Regions from separate parts of the Paracoccus mangrovi genome, predicted to be linked through region 2. Evidence: riboswitches for the same ligand, from Rfam matches in the RefSeq annotation. Region 2 holds a riboswitch; the other holds the start of a gene.

Region 1 (7,901 bases), 240 kb from region 2:
ATGATGGATGTGCCGAACCTTTCTGCCGCGCCCGATTCCACGGTGCGGCGGCTGTTGATCGTCGATGACGATGTGGATTTCGCGGTCTCGACCTCGCGGGCGCTGGGGCTTGCGGGGGTGGATTGCACGCTGGTCCATAGCGGGGCCGGGGCCTTGGATCAGCTGGCGCGCGACCCGGTCGAGGTGGTGCTTCTCGACATCCGTCTTGGGGGTGAGGACGGGACCGATCTTGCGGCCCGGCTGCGGGCGCGGCACCCGGATCTGATCGTGATCATCATGACCGCCTATGCCTCGGTCGACAGCGCGGTCGCGGCGCTCAAGGCCGGGGCCTATGATTATCTGCGCAAGCCGTTCTTTCTGGACGAGCTGGTGCAGGCGCTGGACCGTTGTTTCCAACTGGCTCAGCTGCGCCGCGACAAGGCCCGCGCCGAGCGCCAGCTTGCGCTTTTGCACCAGATCGAGGCGGCATCACAGCTTGCGGCGGGATTGTCGCATGATTTCAAGAATATGCTGGCGGTGATCGGGGCCAATCTGATGGTGATCGATGACGGGTTGCATGCGCACGACGTGCTCAAGCCCTATGCGACGGATGCGCGCGAGGCGGCGCTGACCGCCGCGGATCTGGTGGCGCGGCTGATGGGGTTCGCGCGCGGCGAAGGGCCGCCCGGCGCGGTGATCGACCTTGGCGCGGTGGTGGGCAATGTGGCGGCGATGCTGACGCGGACGCTGTGCCAGGGCATGGCGCTGGATCTGGACCTGCCGGCCGCGCCCTTGCTGGTGCCCGCCGATCCGCGTCAGGTGGAAACCGCGTTGCTGAACCTGTTGATCAATGCCCGCGATGCGACCGGCGGGCGGGGCCGGGTCGCGATCCGGCTTTCGCGGGTCTGGCGCGGTGGTCCCTATGCCCGGCTTGAGGTCGTGGATGACGGTCCCGGCCTGACCCCCGAGGGGCTGGAACGCGCGCTTGAGCCGCTATTCACCACCAAGCCCGAGGGCACCGGGCTGGGCCTGCCGATGATCCAGCAGATGGCCCTGCGCCATGGTGGCCGGTTCCGTATCGGCAATGCCGGTGGCGGTGACGCGATGGGTGGCGATGGCGCGCGCGGCGCGCGGGCGGTGCTGGATCTGCCTTGTCTGGGGGGCGATGAGGCCCCCGATCCGGGACTTGATCAGGGGTCGGGCGAAAACATGTAGCCGATGCCCCGGATGGTGCGGATGCGGTGATATTCGGGGCCCATGTCGCCGATCTTGCGGCGGATCTTGCCGATCATCACATCGACCGAACGGTCATAGGGCGACCATGTCCGGTTGACCGTCAGATCCATCAGCTGATCGCGGCTGAGGATGCGTCCCGGCCGTTGTGCCAGCACGCTGAGCAGGTTGAATTCCTGTGTCGTCAGGCTGCGGATGCGGTTCTGGGCGTCGTGCAATTGCCGCGTCGCCAGATCCAGCTGCCATTCGCCAAAACGCAGCCGCCCGGCACGCGGCGGGGTCGGCCCTGTGGCGTCGGCGCCGGGGTCGGCGGGCCTTGTGCCGGCGGGTGCCGGGATGCGGCGCAGGATGGCGCGGATGCGGGCCAGCAATTCGCGCGGTTCAAAGGGTTTGACCATGAAATCATCCGCTCCGATTTCCAGCCCGACAATGCGGTCCAGCGCCTCTTGCCGGGCGGACAGGAACAGGATGCCCATGCCGTCATCCCCCCGCAATTCGCGGGCCAGCGCATAGCCATCCTCGCGCCCGGGCAGGTTGACGTCCAGAACCACCATGTCAAAGCGCCTCCCCGCCAGCGCGGCGCGCATTTCGGCACCGTCATGGGCGGTCTGAACCGTGTAACCCTGTTCGGTGAAATAGCGGCTGAGAAAGCTGCTGAGCTTGCGGTCATCCTCGACGAACAGAAGGCGCGGCGACATGGCCGCGTGGCTGGCATCCTGTGGCTGCGGGGCCCGCTGGGCCGTCATGGCGAATGTCCCGATCAAGATATGGCCGGCTCTGCCCGGCTTTCGGGCGCGATCCGCCACCACGATAGCGGCGGCGCCCCCGTCCGCATAGTCCCGCGCGCCGGGATTTCACCAAGCGTTGATTCGGGACTTTGATCCCGGTCGGGCATTGCACAGCGGGCGTCACCGGGATAATAGAAATGTAATAACATAACATATACCGAGGACCCCATGCCCGACGCCAGTCCCCCCGCGCAGGACAAGCGCCTTCCCGTCACCGTGCTTTCCGGCTTTCTTGGCGCCGGCAAGACCACGCTTCTGAACCATGTGCTGAACAATCGCGAAGGGCGCCGTGTCGCGGTCATCGTCAATGACATGTCAGAGGTGAATATCGACGCCGATCTGGTCCGCGACGGGGCCGAGCTGAACCGGGCCGAGGAAAAGCTGGTCGAAATGAGCAATGGCTGCATCTGCTGCACGTTGCGCGACGACCTGTTGCAAGGGGTGCGCAAGCTGGCCGAAGAGGGGCGCTTTGACTATCTGCTGATCGAGGGGACCGGCATTGCCGAGCCGATGCCCGTTGCCGCGACCTTTGAATTCCGCGACGAGAATGGCGACAGCCTGGCCGATATCGCCCGGCTCGACACCATGGTGACGGTGGTCGATGCGGTGAACCTGACCCGCGACTTTTCCAGCCATGATTTCATCGCCGACCGTGGCGAAAGCATGGGCGAGGGGGACGACCGCACGCTGGTCAACCTGTTGACCGATCAGATCGAATTTGCCGATGTCGTGGTCTTGAACAAGATCACCGAGGCCGGCCCCGAACGGCTGGATCAGGCGCGCAAGATCGTGCGCGCGCTCAACCCCGAGGCCCGGCTGATCGAGACCGACTTTTCGCGCGTGCCAGCCAATGAGATATTCGACACCGGGCTGTTCGATTTCGACCGCGCGCATCTGAACCCGATGTGGGCCAAAGAGCTTTACGGTTTCGCCGACCACATCCCCGAGACCGAGGAATATGGCATCACCTCATTCGTCTATCGCGCGCGGCGGCCGTTTCATCCGCAACGCATCCATGCGGTGCTGAACGGCGATCTGCCGGGCGTGATCCGGGCCAAGGGGCATTTCTGGATCGCCAGCCGCCCCAACTGGGCGGCCGAGTTCAGCCTTGCGGGCGCGATCTCGACGGTGGTGCCGCTGGGCGGTTGGTGGGCGTCGGTGCCCCGCGAACGCTGGCCCGAGCATCCCGACGCGCTTGCGGAAATGAAACGCAACTGGTCCGAGCCCTGGGGCGACCGGCGTCAGGAGCTGGTCTTTATCGGCAGCGGCATGGATTGGGCCGCCATCACCGAACGGCTGGACGCGGCGCTGGTCGACACGCAGGATTTCCGTCCCTCGGACTGGAAAGCGCTGCCCGATCCGTTCCCGCAATGGGGCCAGCGCCGCACGGCCTGATCCCTGCCGATGTCGGGCAATCTGGCAAGCACGCTGGCGCGGCGCGGCAGGGGCCGGCCGATGGATCGCTATGACCGGCTGCCGGCGGAACTGCGCCGCTGGCTGGCCGGGGCGGCCCTGCCCTGGAGTGCGGGTTCCGCGCTGCGGCTGTGGCGGCGGCTGGACCGCGAAACCGGCGGCGATGTGGCGCGGATGCTGCGCCGGCTGGAACTGGCGGAACGCCGGATGCTGGCGCGCGACTGCCCGCGCATCTGGGGGGCGGCCTATCCGCTGGATGCGCCACCCCGCCGCGACAGGGGCGATTGACAGCCGGGGCGCGGCTTTGCATTCTGGCATTTCACCAGGGGTGTCCCGACAAGGGGCTGAGATTCTGCTGGGCCGTCAGGCAGCGCAGGGGACCCGATGAACCTGATCCAGTTCATACTGGCGTAGGGACGGTGCGGATGCCCATGCGGCGGGCCGGTTGCGGCCATGCCTTCGGGGTATTCTCCTTTCCCGTCAGTGCTGGGTCTCCAACGCTTGCAAAGCCAGGAGCCTGACATGACATCCGATCCGACGACGACGATCCCCGCCCCGACCAATCCGACACCCCCGGCCCAGCCGGTTCTGACCGTGACCACCGGCGCGCTGCCGGCCTCGGCCAAGGTGCATGTTGCGGGGGTGATCCATCCCGATATCCGCGTGCCGATGCGCGAAATCGCCCTGCATCCCAGCGCGGGCGAGCCGCCCCTGCGGGTCTATGACGCCTCGGGGCCCTATACCGATCCGGGGGCGGCGATTGCCATCGAACGCGGCCTGCCGCGCCTGCGCGAAAGCTGGGTCGCGGCGCGCGGCGATACCGAAAGCTATGCCGGGCGCGAGGTCCGCCCCGAGGATAACGGCTTTGCCGCCGACGACCGGCTGACCCCGGAATTCACCACCTGCCACCGGCCGCGGCGCGCCCGGGACGGCCGCGCGGTGACCCAGCTGGCCTATGCCCGCGCCGGCATCGTCACCCCGGAAATGGAATTCATCGCCATCCGTGAAAATCTGGCCCGCCAACAGGCCGCCGAGACCGCGCCACGCCGGGACGGCGACAGTTTCGGCGCCGCGATCCCGGCCCATGTCACCCCCGAATTCGTCCGCGACGAGGTGGCGCGCGGCCGCGCCATCATCCCCGCCAACATCAACCACCCCGAGGCCGAGCCGATGATCATCGGCCGCAATTTTCTGGTCAAGATCAACGCCAATATCGGCAATTCCGCCGTCACCTCGTCCATGGCCGAAGAAGTGGAAAAGATGGTCTGGGCGATCCGCTGGGGCGCCGACACGGTGATGGACCTGTCCACCGGGCGCAATATCCACAATATCCGCGAATGGATCATCCGCAATTCGCCGGTCCCCATCGGCACCGTGCCGCTGTATCAGGCGCTGGAAAAGGTCGGCGGCATCGCCGAGGACCTGTCCTGGCAGGTGTTTCGCGACACGCTGATCGAACAGGCCGAACAGGGCGTCGATTATTTCACCATCCATGCCGGGCTGCGGTTGCACCACATCCCGCTGACCGTGGACCGGGTGACGGGGATCGTGTCGCGCGGCGGCTCGATCATGGCGAAATGGTGCCTGCACCATCACCGCGAAAGCTTTCTTTACGAACATTTCCCCGAGATCTGCGAAATCATGCGCGCCTATGACGTGTCCTTCAGCCTGGGCGACGGGCTGCGCCCCGGCTCGATCGCCGATGCCAATGACGCGGCGCAATTCGCCGAGCTGGAAACCCTGGGCGAACTGACCCGGATCGCATGGGATCACGATTGCCAGGTGATGATCGAGGGACCGGGTCATGTGCCCATGCACAAGATCCGCGAAAACATGGACAAGCAGCTGGAAATCTGCGCCGAGGCGCCCTTTTATACGCTGGGGCCGCTGACCACCGATATCGCGCCGGGCTATGACCACATCACCAGCGGCATCGGCGCGGCGATGATCGGTTGGTTCGGGACAGCGATGCTGTGCTATGTCACGCCCAAGGAGCATCTGGGCCTGCCCGACCGCGACGATGTGAAAACCGGGGTCATCACCTACAAGATCGCCGCCCATGCCGCCGATCTGGCCAAGGGGCACCCGGCCGCGCAGCTGCGCGACGATGCGCTGTCGCGCGCGCGGTTCGAATTCCGCTGGGAGGATCAGTTCAACCTGTCGCTGGACCCCGACACGGCGCGGGCCTTTCACGATCAGACCCTGCCGAAAGAGGCGCATAAGCTGGCGCATTTCTGTTCGATGTGCGGGCCGAAATTCTGTTCGATGCGGATATCGCACGAGATCCGCGCCGATGCCCGCCAACAGGGCATGGCCGATATGGCCCGCAAATATCGCGAGGGCGGCGATCTTTACATGCCCGCCCTACAGGACGGCTGATCGGGGCCGGTTGGGGCGGGCGGTGCATTGCGCCGCCCGCCTGCGCGGGCCGCCTATCCGAACAGATGCAGGATCAGCGGCGCGATGATCGCGGTCAGCACCGCGTTCAGCCCCATGCCGATGCCGGCAAAGGCGCCGGCGGTTTCATTGACCTGAAATGCGCGGGCGGTGCCGATCCCATGCGCGGCCACGCCCAGCGAAAACCCCCGCGCCCGCCAGTCCCGGATGCCAAGCGCGTTCAGCAAGGGCGTCGCGATGATGGCGCCGAACACCCCCGTCAACAGCACCAGAACGGCGGCGATGGTCGGCTCGCCCCCCAGCCGTTCGGCGATGCCGATCGCGACCGGCGCCGTGGTCGATTTCGGCGCCATGCTTGCCATCATCACCTGCGGCAGGCCGAATGCCCGCGCGATCAGCAGGACCGACACCACCGCCGTCACCGACCCCGCCAGCAATGCGGCGATCAGCGGCAGCGCCGCCTGTCGCACCCGGCGCAGATTGTCATAAAGCGGCATCCCCAGCGCGACGGTCGCCGGTCCAAGCATGAAATGGACGAATTTCGCGCCCTCGAAATAGGTCTGATAGCTGGTGCCGGTGATCCACAGCAGCACGGCCAGAATGATCACCGCAACCAGCACCGGATTGGCCCAGCTTTGCCGGCCCATGCGCTGGAAAAAGCTGGCGCCCAGCCAATAGGCGATCAGCGTCGCGGTCAGCCACAAAAGCGGCTCGCGGGTCAGATAGCTCCAGATCAGGGCGGGATCGGTCATTCGCCGGGCTCGCTGTTCTGACCGGTCCAGCGCGCCACGATCTTGAAGACCAGCGCCCCCGCCGCGATGGCCAGCGCGGTCGACACGGTCAGCGCGACGGCAATGGCCAGCCCCTCTTGCCGGAACTGTTGCAGATGCGCGACCACGCCGACCCCCGCAGGCACGAAAAACAGCGACAGATTGCCCAGAATGGTCGATGTGACCGGCCGCAGCATCTGGGCCAGCGACGGCCGCAGCGCGCAGCCCGCGACCAGCAAGAGCAGCCCCAGCACCGGCCCGGGCAGCGGCAGGCCAAGGCCGCGGGTCACGACCTCACCGATCAGTTGCAGCGACAAAAGGACACAAAGCGCAGGAATCATGCCGGTCAGGTTATCACCGCGATGTTCTTGTGTTGATCCCCTAAAACTTGTGGATAACCGCGTCATCCCGCCAATATCTTGTGGTTTCGGTTGACTCATCGGCGGCCAGCCGCGAAAATCACCGGCATTTACGGCATAGGATGGACCCCCCTTGCGCTTTGACCGGCTGCGACTGAATGGCTTCAAAAGCTTTGTGGACCCGACCGATCTGGTCATCCATGAGGGGCTGACGGGCGTGGTCGGGCCGAATGGTTGCGGCAAGTCGAACCTGCTTGAGGCGCTGCGCTGGGTCATGGGGGAAAACCGTCCCACCGCCATGCGCGGCGAGGGGATGGAGGACGTGATCTTTGCCGGCACCTCGCGCCGCTCGGCCCGCGCCCATGCCGAGGTCACGCTGAGCATCGACAATTCCCAGCGTCTGGCCCCCGAGGCGGTGAACACCAGCGACAGCCTGGACATCACCCGCCGCATCACCCGCGACGCCGGCAGTGCCTATCGCATCAACGGCAAAGAGGTGCGCGCGCGCGACGTGCAGATGCTTTTCGCAGATGCCTCGACCGGGGCGCATTCGCCGGCGCTGGTGCGGCAGGGACAGATTTCGGAACTGATCAACGCAAAGCCCAAGGCGCGCCGCCGCATTCTGGAAGAGGCGGCGGGCATTTCGGGCCTGTATCAGCGCCGCCACGAGGCAGAGCTGAAGCTGAACGGGGCCGAGGCGAACCTGACCCGCGTCGATGACACGCTGGATCAGCTGTCGGCACAGGCCGCCAGTCTGGGCCGACAGGCCCGCGCCGCCGCCCGCTATCGCGAAATCGGGGCCGCCCTGCGTCTGGCCGAGGGGCAGTTGCTGTATCGCCGCTGGGCCGAGGCGGACCGGGCGCGCGATCTGGCCGTGCAGGCGCTGCGCGAGGCCATTGCCGCCGCCGCCGAGGCCGAGGCCGCCGCCCGTCGCGCCATCGCCGCGCGCGAGGCCGCCGACA
Region 2 (7,901 bases):
GGGCGCGGTCGGCAAGGCCCACCGCCGCAATCAGGGCATCGGCGCGTGCGGCGGGGTCGGCCGGGGGCTCTGCCCCCCGCCGCGCCGACCCCTTGATGGGGTCAGCGCGGCGTCCCCCGGGATATTTGGGCATGAAAGATGTGGGAAGTTCGCCGCGCAGCCGCGCGCCAAGGGTGACATTGTCCGTCACGTCGAGCCATGGGATCAGCCCCGGATCCTGTGCCATCAGCGCGACAGGTTGGTGGCATTCGACCCGGCCTTGAAAGCGGGCGCCGGTTTCCAGCCCCGCGATCAGCCGCAGGATCGTCGATTTGCCGACGCCCGAGGGGCCAAGCAGGCAGGTCCAGCCCTCGCTGTCGAGCACCAGATCGACGGGGGCGAATAGCGGCTGGTCGCCAACCCAGGCGCGGCCGCTGAGGCTGGCGATGACGCTCATGCCCGGCCGAGGCCCCAGAAGCCGACCTCAAGCCGGGTGGCGGTGGCGAAGCGGTCGCCGAGCGTGGCCCAGCGGGGGCTGGATTGCGGGGCGTTGCCAAGCCGTTTGGCGATGGCGCGGTCCAGCAATTCGCCCGCCGAATGGCAGGCGGCCTGATATTCCGGGCCGGCATAGGTGTCGATCCAGTCGCGATAGGGGGTGTCGGGCGCCGCCTCGGCCGCCAGACGGCTGCCGATTTCGCCATAGCCCAGCACACAGGGCATCAGCGCCGCCAGCAGGTCGAGGAAATCACCCGAAAGCCCGGCATCCAGCACATAGCGGGTATAGGCGATATTGGTCAGCGCCTCGGGCGTCGCCAGCATCGCATTCGTGTCGATCCCGGCCGCCGCGCAGGTTTCGACATGCAGCGCCATTTCATGGTCGATGAGCGTATGCACCACCGCCGAACAGGCGCGCATTTCATCCAGATCGCCGGCCTTGACCACCGCCAGCGCCCAGGCGCGGGCGAAATGGATCAGGAACAGATAATCCTGAACCAGATAGTTCAGAAAGGCATCGCGGGGCAGGCTGCCATCGGCCATGCCCTGGACAAAGGGGTGGCGGGTATAGGCATCCCAATCGGGTGCCTGTGCCCGCCATTCGGTGAAGGTGCGGCCATAGCTCATGGTTGCGCGCCAAGGTCGATCGCGATGTCCGAGACCGGCCGGACCTTGTCGATCAGCCCGGCTTTGAGCAGGAATTCCTCGAACTTGGCATAGCGGCCCTGATCCAGCGCGGCGGGGCTTTGGGCAAAGCGGGGCAGTGTGTCTTTCCACGCCTGGCTGTTCAGTTCGTCCTGCAAATCGGGGGCGGTGGCGGAAAAGATCTGCCATGCCTCATCGGGGTGGTTGACCATGTATTGCGCGCCGCGTTCGACCGCATGCAGGAAGCGGCGGCTGCGCTCGGGGTCGAGATTGGCGGGATTGGCGACAAAGATCAGCTCGTCATAGGTCGGCACGCCCTGTTCCTCGACAAAGAAACAGCGACCTTCGGAGCCTTCGAGCCGCATCTGGGTCAGCTCGAAATTGCGATAGCCGCCGATGGTGGCGTCGACCTGGCCGGCGATCAGCGCGGGCGACAGCGACCAGTTCACATTGATCATCTCGACATCGTCAAGGCCCAGCCCGGCATCGGCCAGCATGGCGCCGACCAGTGCGGTTTCGACACCCGACACCGAATAGCCGATCTTTTTGCCCTTGAGATCGGCGATCTTCTGGATCGGGCCGTCGGCCTTGACCATCAGGCAGTTCAGGGGCGTCGCGATCAGCGTGCCGATGCGTTTCAGCGGCAGGCCCTCATGGACCTGAAGATGCAACTGCGGCTGATAGGTGATGGCGTAATCGGCCTTGCCTGCGGCGACCAGCTTGGGCGGATCGGCGGGGTCGGCGGGGGCGATCACCTCGACCTCAAGGCCTTCGTCGGTGAAAAAGCCCTTTTCCTGGGCGATGATGATGGGCGCATGATCGGGGTTCACGAACCAGTCGAGGATCAGCGAAACCTTGTCTTGTACCAGCGTAGGTTGGGCCAGCGCGGGCTGGGCCAGCAGGGCGAATGCCGCGGCCAGGGTAAAGCGGGTCATCAGTCGTCTCCTAGTGCCAAAAGGGTGATTTCGCCGTCCCAGCGGCGCGAAAGCCGGTCCGCCGCCCGCCACGCGCGCAGCCCCGACCGGCAGGTCAGCACCACCCGCTGACCGGGATCGGGCAACGGGCCGATATCGCCATAGCCGGGCATGCGCAGCGCGCCGGGCGTGGCCTTGCGCGGCGCCTCGTCCTTGGGGCGCAGGTCGATGACCATGTCGCGGGGGGTGATATCCTCGGGTGCGATGAAACGGGGGCCGGGGGTTTCGGGGGCGGTGTCAAAGCGGAACTGGGTAAAGCGGCCGCCATCAAAGCGGGTGAACTGACCCAGCGACGAGGGGCTGAGGCCCAGCACCACCGCCAGCGCCATCTGCGCCTGAAGACAGCCGAGCATGCCGACCACGGGGCCCAGCACGCCCGCCGTGGCGCAGGTCTGGCCGCCATCGGGCGCGTCGGGGAAAAGCGCCCGCAGGCTGGGCGCGCCGCCCCGATCCGGGTCGCCGCAGAACCCGCCGACATAGCCCCCCAGCCCCAGCGCCGAAGCCGAAATCAGCGGCGTTCGCGCCGTCAGGCAGGCGTCGGACAGGGTATAGCTGGCGGCGTAGCTATCGGCGCAATCCAGAACAAGATCGGCATTGTCGATCAGCGCCGGCGCATTGGCGGGCGTGAGCCGGTCCACCAGCGCCTCGATTTCGACCGCCGGGTTCAGCCGCGCCACGGCCATGGCGGCGGCGCGGACCTTGGGCATGCCCAGATCCTTCATGCGATAGATCGGCTGGCGGTGCAGGTTCGTTTCCTCGACCGTGTCGGGATCGATCAGGGTGATATGTCCGATCCCCGCGCCGGCCAGATATTGCAGCACCGGCACACCCAGCCCGCCGGCGCCAACGATCAGCACCCGCGCGGCGGCAATGCGGTCCTGACCCTCGGCGCCGAGTTCCGGCAGGACCATCTGGCGGATATAGCGGTTCATTGCGTGACCCGCAGCCATTCGCGGATGCGGCCTTCGGGGTCGGGGTTCAGCGTGATATCGGTCACCGCCGAGGCGATGTCGGCCCCCGCCGCGAATGCCTGCAAGGCGCGTTCCGGGGTCACGCCGCCGATGGCCACCAGGGGCGTCGTGCCGACCAGCTTGCGCCATTCGGTCACCCGCTCAAGCCCCTGCTGGTCCCATTTCATCTTTTTCAGGATCGTCGGCCAGACCGGCCCCAGCGCGATATAATCGGGCTTCAACGCCAGCGCCCGGTCCAGTTCGTCATGATCATGGGTCGAAACGCCAAGCCGCATCCCCGCACGGCGGATCGCGGCGACATCCGCGCGGTCCAGATCCTCTTGGCCCAGATGCACGAAATCACAGCCCAGATCGATGGCGGCGCGCCAGTGATCGTTGACGACCAGCGTCGCGCCATGTTCGCGGCATAATTCCTGGCACAGGGCCAGCTCACCCATCAACAGGGGCGGCGGCATGTCCTTGATGCGGACCTGAACCAGCCGCACCCCCAAAGGCAGCGCACGGCGCAGCCAGTCGGCGCTGTCAAAGATCGGGTAGAATCGGGGAAATGTCGTCATCAGAGCATCGCCATGCCAAAGATGGGGGTGGACGGCGCGGCCATGTCGCGCGCCTCGATCGCGCCGGCGCGATGGGCCAGCTGGCCGGCGCGAATGGCCTGTGCCATGGCATCGGCCATGGCGACCGGGTCGCCGGCCTTGGCCACGGCGGTGTTCAAAAGCACCGCGTCAAAGCCCAGCTCCATCGCCGCCGCCGCATGGCTGGGCAGGCCGATCCCGGCATCGACGACAAGCGTGACATCCGGGAAATGCGCCCGGACCGAACGCAGGCCATAGGGGTTGTTCAGCCCCCGGCCCGAGCCGATGGGCGCCCCCCATGGCATCAGCACCTGACAGCCCGCATCCAGCAAACGGCCACAGACCGACAGATCCTCGGTGCAATAGGGAAAGACCTGAAAGCCGTCATCGCTGAGGATCCGGGCCGCTTCGATCAGCGCCACCACGTCGGGGCAAAGCGTGTCGTCGTCACGGATGACCTCAAGCTTGATCCAGGGCGTGCCGAACAGCTCACGCGCCATCTGGGCCGTGGTCACCGCCTCGCGCACGGAATGACAACCGGCGGTGTTGGGCAGGATGCGCACCGACAGGCTGTTGATCAGGTTGAAGAAATCCTGACCCGCCCCGCCTTCGCGGCGCAGCGATACGGTGGCGATGCCCGCATCCGAGGCGCGGAACGCCTCGGCCATGATCGCGGGTGAGGGGTATTGCGCCGTGCCCAGCATCAGCGGGCTTTCGACATGGGTTCCGTAAAAGACCGGCATCTCAACCCCCCTGCATGGGCGCCACGACCTCAAGCGCGTCGCCATCCTTTAGCGTGGTGGCGGCGCGTGTGGCGGCGGGCAGGAAATTGCCGTTCAGCGCGGTGGCGACCTTGGCCGTGCCCAGCCCGATCTCGCTCAGGACGTCCTGCACGCTGGGGCCGGTCAGCTCGCGCGCCGCGCCGTTAAGGGTGATCTTCATCCATGAACTCCGGTTTCTGGCCCGTTTGCAGATAGTCGGCGGTCATCCGGGCCACGGCGGGGGCCAGAAGATAGCCGTGGCGGTAAAGACCGTTGGCGTAAAGCGTGTTCCCGCGCCGGCGCAGGCGTGGCAGATTGTCGGGAAAAGCCGGCCGCGCGTCGGATCCAAGTTCCAGAATCTCGGCCTCGGCAAAGCCGGGATGCAGGGCATAGGCGGCGTTCAGCATTTCGACGGCGGAACGCACGGTGACCCGGTACTTGCCCCCGGTTTCCAACATCGTGGCCCCGATCATGTAGATACCCTCACCACGAGGCACAATATATAGCGGTATCCGCGGATGCAGCATCCGCACGGTGCGGGTCAGGTTCACCTCGGGACAGCGCAGGACCAGCATTTCGCCGCGCACGCCGCGCAGATCCTTCAGCTCGTCGCGGGCGCCATAGCCGCGCGCGTCGATGGTCAGGCCGGTGGGCGTGCCCTCGGGTTCGATGACGATGTCCTGTTCGGCCAGCCGGTCGCGCAGCGTCTGCAACGCCGCGCGCGGGTTCAGATGCGCCTCGGTCTCAAAGAACAGCCCGCGCGGAAAGCGGCCCTGCAATTCGGGTTCGAGCGCGGCGATTTCGTCGCCGTCAAGGCTGCGATGGGTCTGGGTCATGCGGGCAAAGCGGTCCAGATCGGCGCGGTCGCGCGCCGGCGCCAGCACCAGCGTGCCGCGACGCGTGACCTCGGCGCCGTTTCCCTGCCACCAGTCGGCGGCGTCCTGACCCAGACGCAGGACGACGGGTTCGGCGCTTTCCGCCTCGCACCAAGGGGCCAGCATCCCGCCGGCCCGCCAGCTACAGGCATGGGCGCCGGGCTTGCCGGCCGGGTCGATGATGCGTGGCCGGAACCCGCGCGCCACCAGTTCGGTCGCAATGCTCAGGCCCATGACGCCTGCACCAAGGATAGTTGCTTGGGTCATTTCTGCCCCCATATTTTGTGGAAATGATGGACCGGCCCATGGCCCAGCCCGACCGACAGGTCATCTGCGGCGGCAATCGCCCCTTGCAGCCAGTCATGGGCGCGTGTCGTGGCCTGCGCCACGGTCAGGCCGGCGGCCAGCCCCGCCGCGATGGCCGATGACAGCGAACAGCCGGTGCCATGGGTGTTGCGGGTGTGCTGGCGCCGCGCGCTCAGCGTCAGGCGCTCTGGCCCGACCAGATGATCGGTGCAGACCGAATCCGCACCATGGCCGTCCTTCATCAGAACGTAATCCGGGCCAAGCGCGCACAGATCCAGCCCCTGCCGGATCATGTCGCCGGGTTCGGCAGGCGCGCGGTTCAAAAGCCGCGCCGCCTCGGGCAGGTTGGGCGTGAGGACGGTGGCCAGCGGCAGCAATTCGTCGCGCAGCGCGGCGACCGCGCCGTCATCAAGCAGCGCGTCGCCCGACTTGGCCACCATCACCGGATCCAGCACCACCGGGATCGGATTGGCCGAAAGCGCCGCCCGCAGCCGCTCGGCCACGGTTGTGATCACATCCGCGCCGCCGACCATCCCGATCTTGATCGCGCGCACGTCCAGATCGCCGAGAACCGCGTCGATCTGGGCCGCGACCATGGCCGGGCTGACCATTTCCACCGCCGCGACCGTGCGGGTGTTCTGGGCGGTGATTGCTGTGATCACAGAGGCGCCATAGACCCCCAGCGCGGAAAATGTCTTGAGATCGGCCTGAATGCCGGCCCCGCCGCCGCTGTCCGAGCCGGCGATGGTCAGGGCGATGGGATGGGACATGGCCGGCCTTTCACGTCGGACGGGCCAGCGGCATCGGGTGGGGGTGAGGGGTTGCGATCCGGTCGGACGGTCGCGACACTCTACCCTTCCCTACGCCGGTATGACCCGGATCAGGTTCGATGGGTCGGTGCCTGGCACCTCTCAGCCCCGTACGAGGCCCCCCAAGTGTATGAGTTCGTGGCGACAAGATTAGGCCGGTCGCCCCCGGCTTTCAAGAGCTAGAGATAATAGCTGCGGAACCAGTCCACATATTCGGCCACGCCCTTTTGCACCGGGGTCTGCGGGGCATAGCCGGTCAGGCGGCTGAGCAGTGCGGTATCGGCCCAGGTGGCGGGTACGTCGCCGGGCTGCATCGGCAGCATCTGTTTGATTGCGGGCTTGCCGGTCGCGGCCTCGATGGCGGCGATGAAATCCAACAGCTCGACCGGCGCGCCATTGCCGATATTGACCACCCGAAACGGTGCGACGGGGGACAGGCTGTCCTTGGGGCCCACGGGCGTATCGCCGGGTGCGGCATCCATCAACAGCCGGATCGCGCGCACGAGGTCGGTCACATAGGTGAAATCGCGGCGCATGTCGCCGTGGTTGAACACCTTGATCGGCTGGCCGGCCATGATCGCGCTGGTGAACAGCCACGGCGCCATGTCGGGCCGCCCCCATGGGCCATAGACGGTAAAGAACCGAAACATCGTCACCGGCAGGTGGAACAGATGCGCATAGCTATGCGCCATCGCCTCGGTCGATTTCTTGGTCGCGGCGTAAAAGGACATCTGGGCATCGGCCTTGTCCGTTTCGCGATAGGGCATTTCGGTGTTCGCGCCATAGGCCGAGCTGGTCGAGGCCAGAAGCAGATGCCGGGGCGGATGGGCGCGCGCGGCCTCAAGCAATTCGAAGGTGCCGATCAGGTTCGATTCCAGATAGGCGCGCGGATTTTCGATCGAATAGCGCACGCCCGCCTGCGCGGCCAGATGCACCACGATGTCGGGTTTGTGGCTGGCGAAAAGCCCGGCCAGAACGCCCGCATCCTCGACCCGCGCACGGATGGGGGTAAAGCCTGGATGGGCGCGCAGCCGCGCCTCGCGCGCCTCTTTCAGCGCCGGATCGTAATAGGCGTCATGGGCATCAAGGCCGATCACCTCGGCGCCTTCGGCCAGCAGAAGTTCGCACAGATGATAGCCGATGAACCCGGCCGAGCCGGTGACCAGAACGCGCATCAGTCGACTCCGAACAGGTCGCGGGTAAAGACCTTGTCGGCCACATCCGCCAGCTCGGCCGTCTGGCGGTTGGTGATGATCAGATCGGCCTGTGCCTTGAAATCGGCAAGGTCGCGGACGACCGGGCTGTGAAAGAAATGATCCTCGGTCAGGACGGGTTCATAGACGATGCAGGGGATGCCCTTGGCCTTGATCCGTTTCATGATGCCCTGAATCGAGCTGTCGCGGAAATTGTCGGATCCGGCCTTCATCACCAGCCGATAGACGCCGACCAGCTTTGGCCGGCGGGCGATGATCTGATCGGCGATGAAATCCTTGCGGGTGCGGTTCGATTCC

Evidence for each region. A riboswitch is a leader RNA that binds a small molecule or an ion and turns the genes downstream of it on or off. The one in region 2 is predicted to bind thiamine pyrophosphate.
Region 1: linked by a shared signal. The riboswitch ahead of thiC (phosphomethylpyrimidine synthase ThiC) and the one ahead of thiD (bifunctional hydroxymethylpyrimidine kinase/phosphomethylpyrimidine kinase) in region 2 are both predicted to bind thiamine pyrophosphate.

What each region holds. Positions count from the first base shown of each region.
Region 1 covers NZ_JBHRXJ010000003.1:270,918-278,818, forward strand. Annotated here, with positions in the region: gene ACFOMH_RS05955 (ATP-binding protein) at 1-4, shown strand, start outside; gene ACFOMH_RS05960 (sensor histidine kinase) at 10-1,194, shown strand; gene ACFOMH_RS05965 (response regulator) at 1,170-1,958, opposite strand; gene ACFOMH_RS05970 (GTP-binding protein) at 2,169-3,395, shown strand; gene ACFOMH_RS05975 (DUF6525 family protein) at 3,405-3,701, shown strand; TPP riboswitch at 3,728-3,848, shown strand; gene thiC (phosphomethylpyrimidine synthase ThiC) at 3,936-5,792, shown strand; gene ACFOMH_RS05985 (LrgB family protein) at 5,846-6,562, opposite strand; gene ACFOMH_RS05990 (CidA/LrgA family protein) at 6,559-6,921, opposite strand; gene ACFOMH_RS05995 (chromosome segregation SMC family protein) at 7,073-7,901, shown strand, end outside.
Region 2 covers NZ_JBHRXJ010000003.1:34,682-42,582, reverse strand. Annotated here, with positions in the region: gene ACFOMH_RS04830 (ABC transporter ATP-binding protein) at 1-436, opposite strand, end outside; gene tenA (thiaminase II) at 433-1,101, opposite strand; gene ACFOMH_RS04820 (ABC transporter substrate-binding protein) at 1,098-2,054, opposite strand; gene ACFOMH_RS04815 (ThiF family adenylyltransferase) at 2,054-3,025, opposite strand; gene ACFOMH_RS04810 (thiamine phosphate synthase) at 3,022-3,621, opposite strand; gene ACFOMH_RS04805 (thiazole synthase) at 3,621-4,382, opposite strand; gene thiS (sulfur carrier protein ThiS) at 4,384-4,581, opposite strand; gene ACFOMH_RS04795 (FAD-dependent oxidoreductase) at 4,565-5,542, opposite strand; gene thiD (bifunctional hydroxymethylpyrimidine kinase/phosphomethylpyrimidine kinase) at 5,539-6,351, opposite strand; TPP riboswitch at 6,422-6,525, opposite strand; gene ACFOMH_RS04785 (NAD-dependent epimerase/dehydratase family protein) at 6,570-7,568, opposite strand; gene ACFOMH_RS04780 (nucleotide sugar dehydrogenase) at 7,565-7,901, opposite strand, start outside.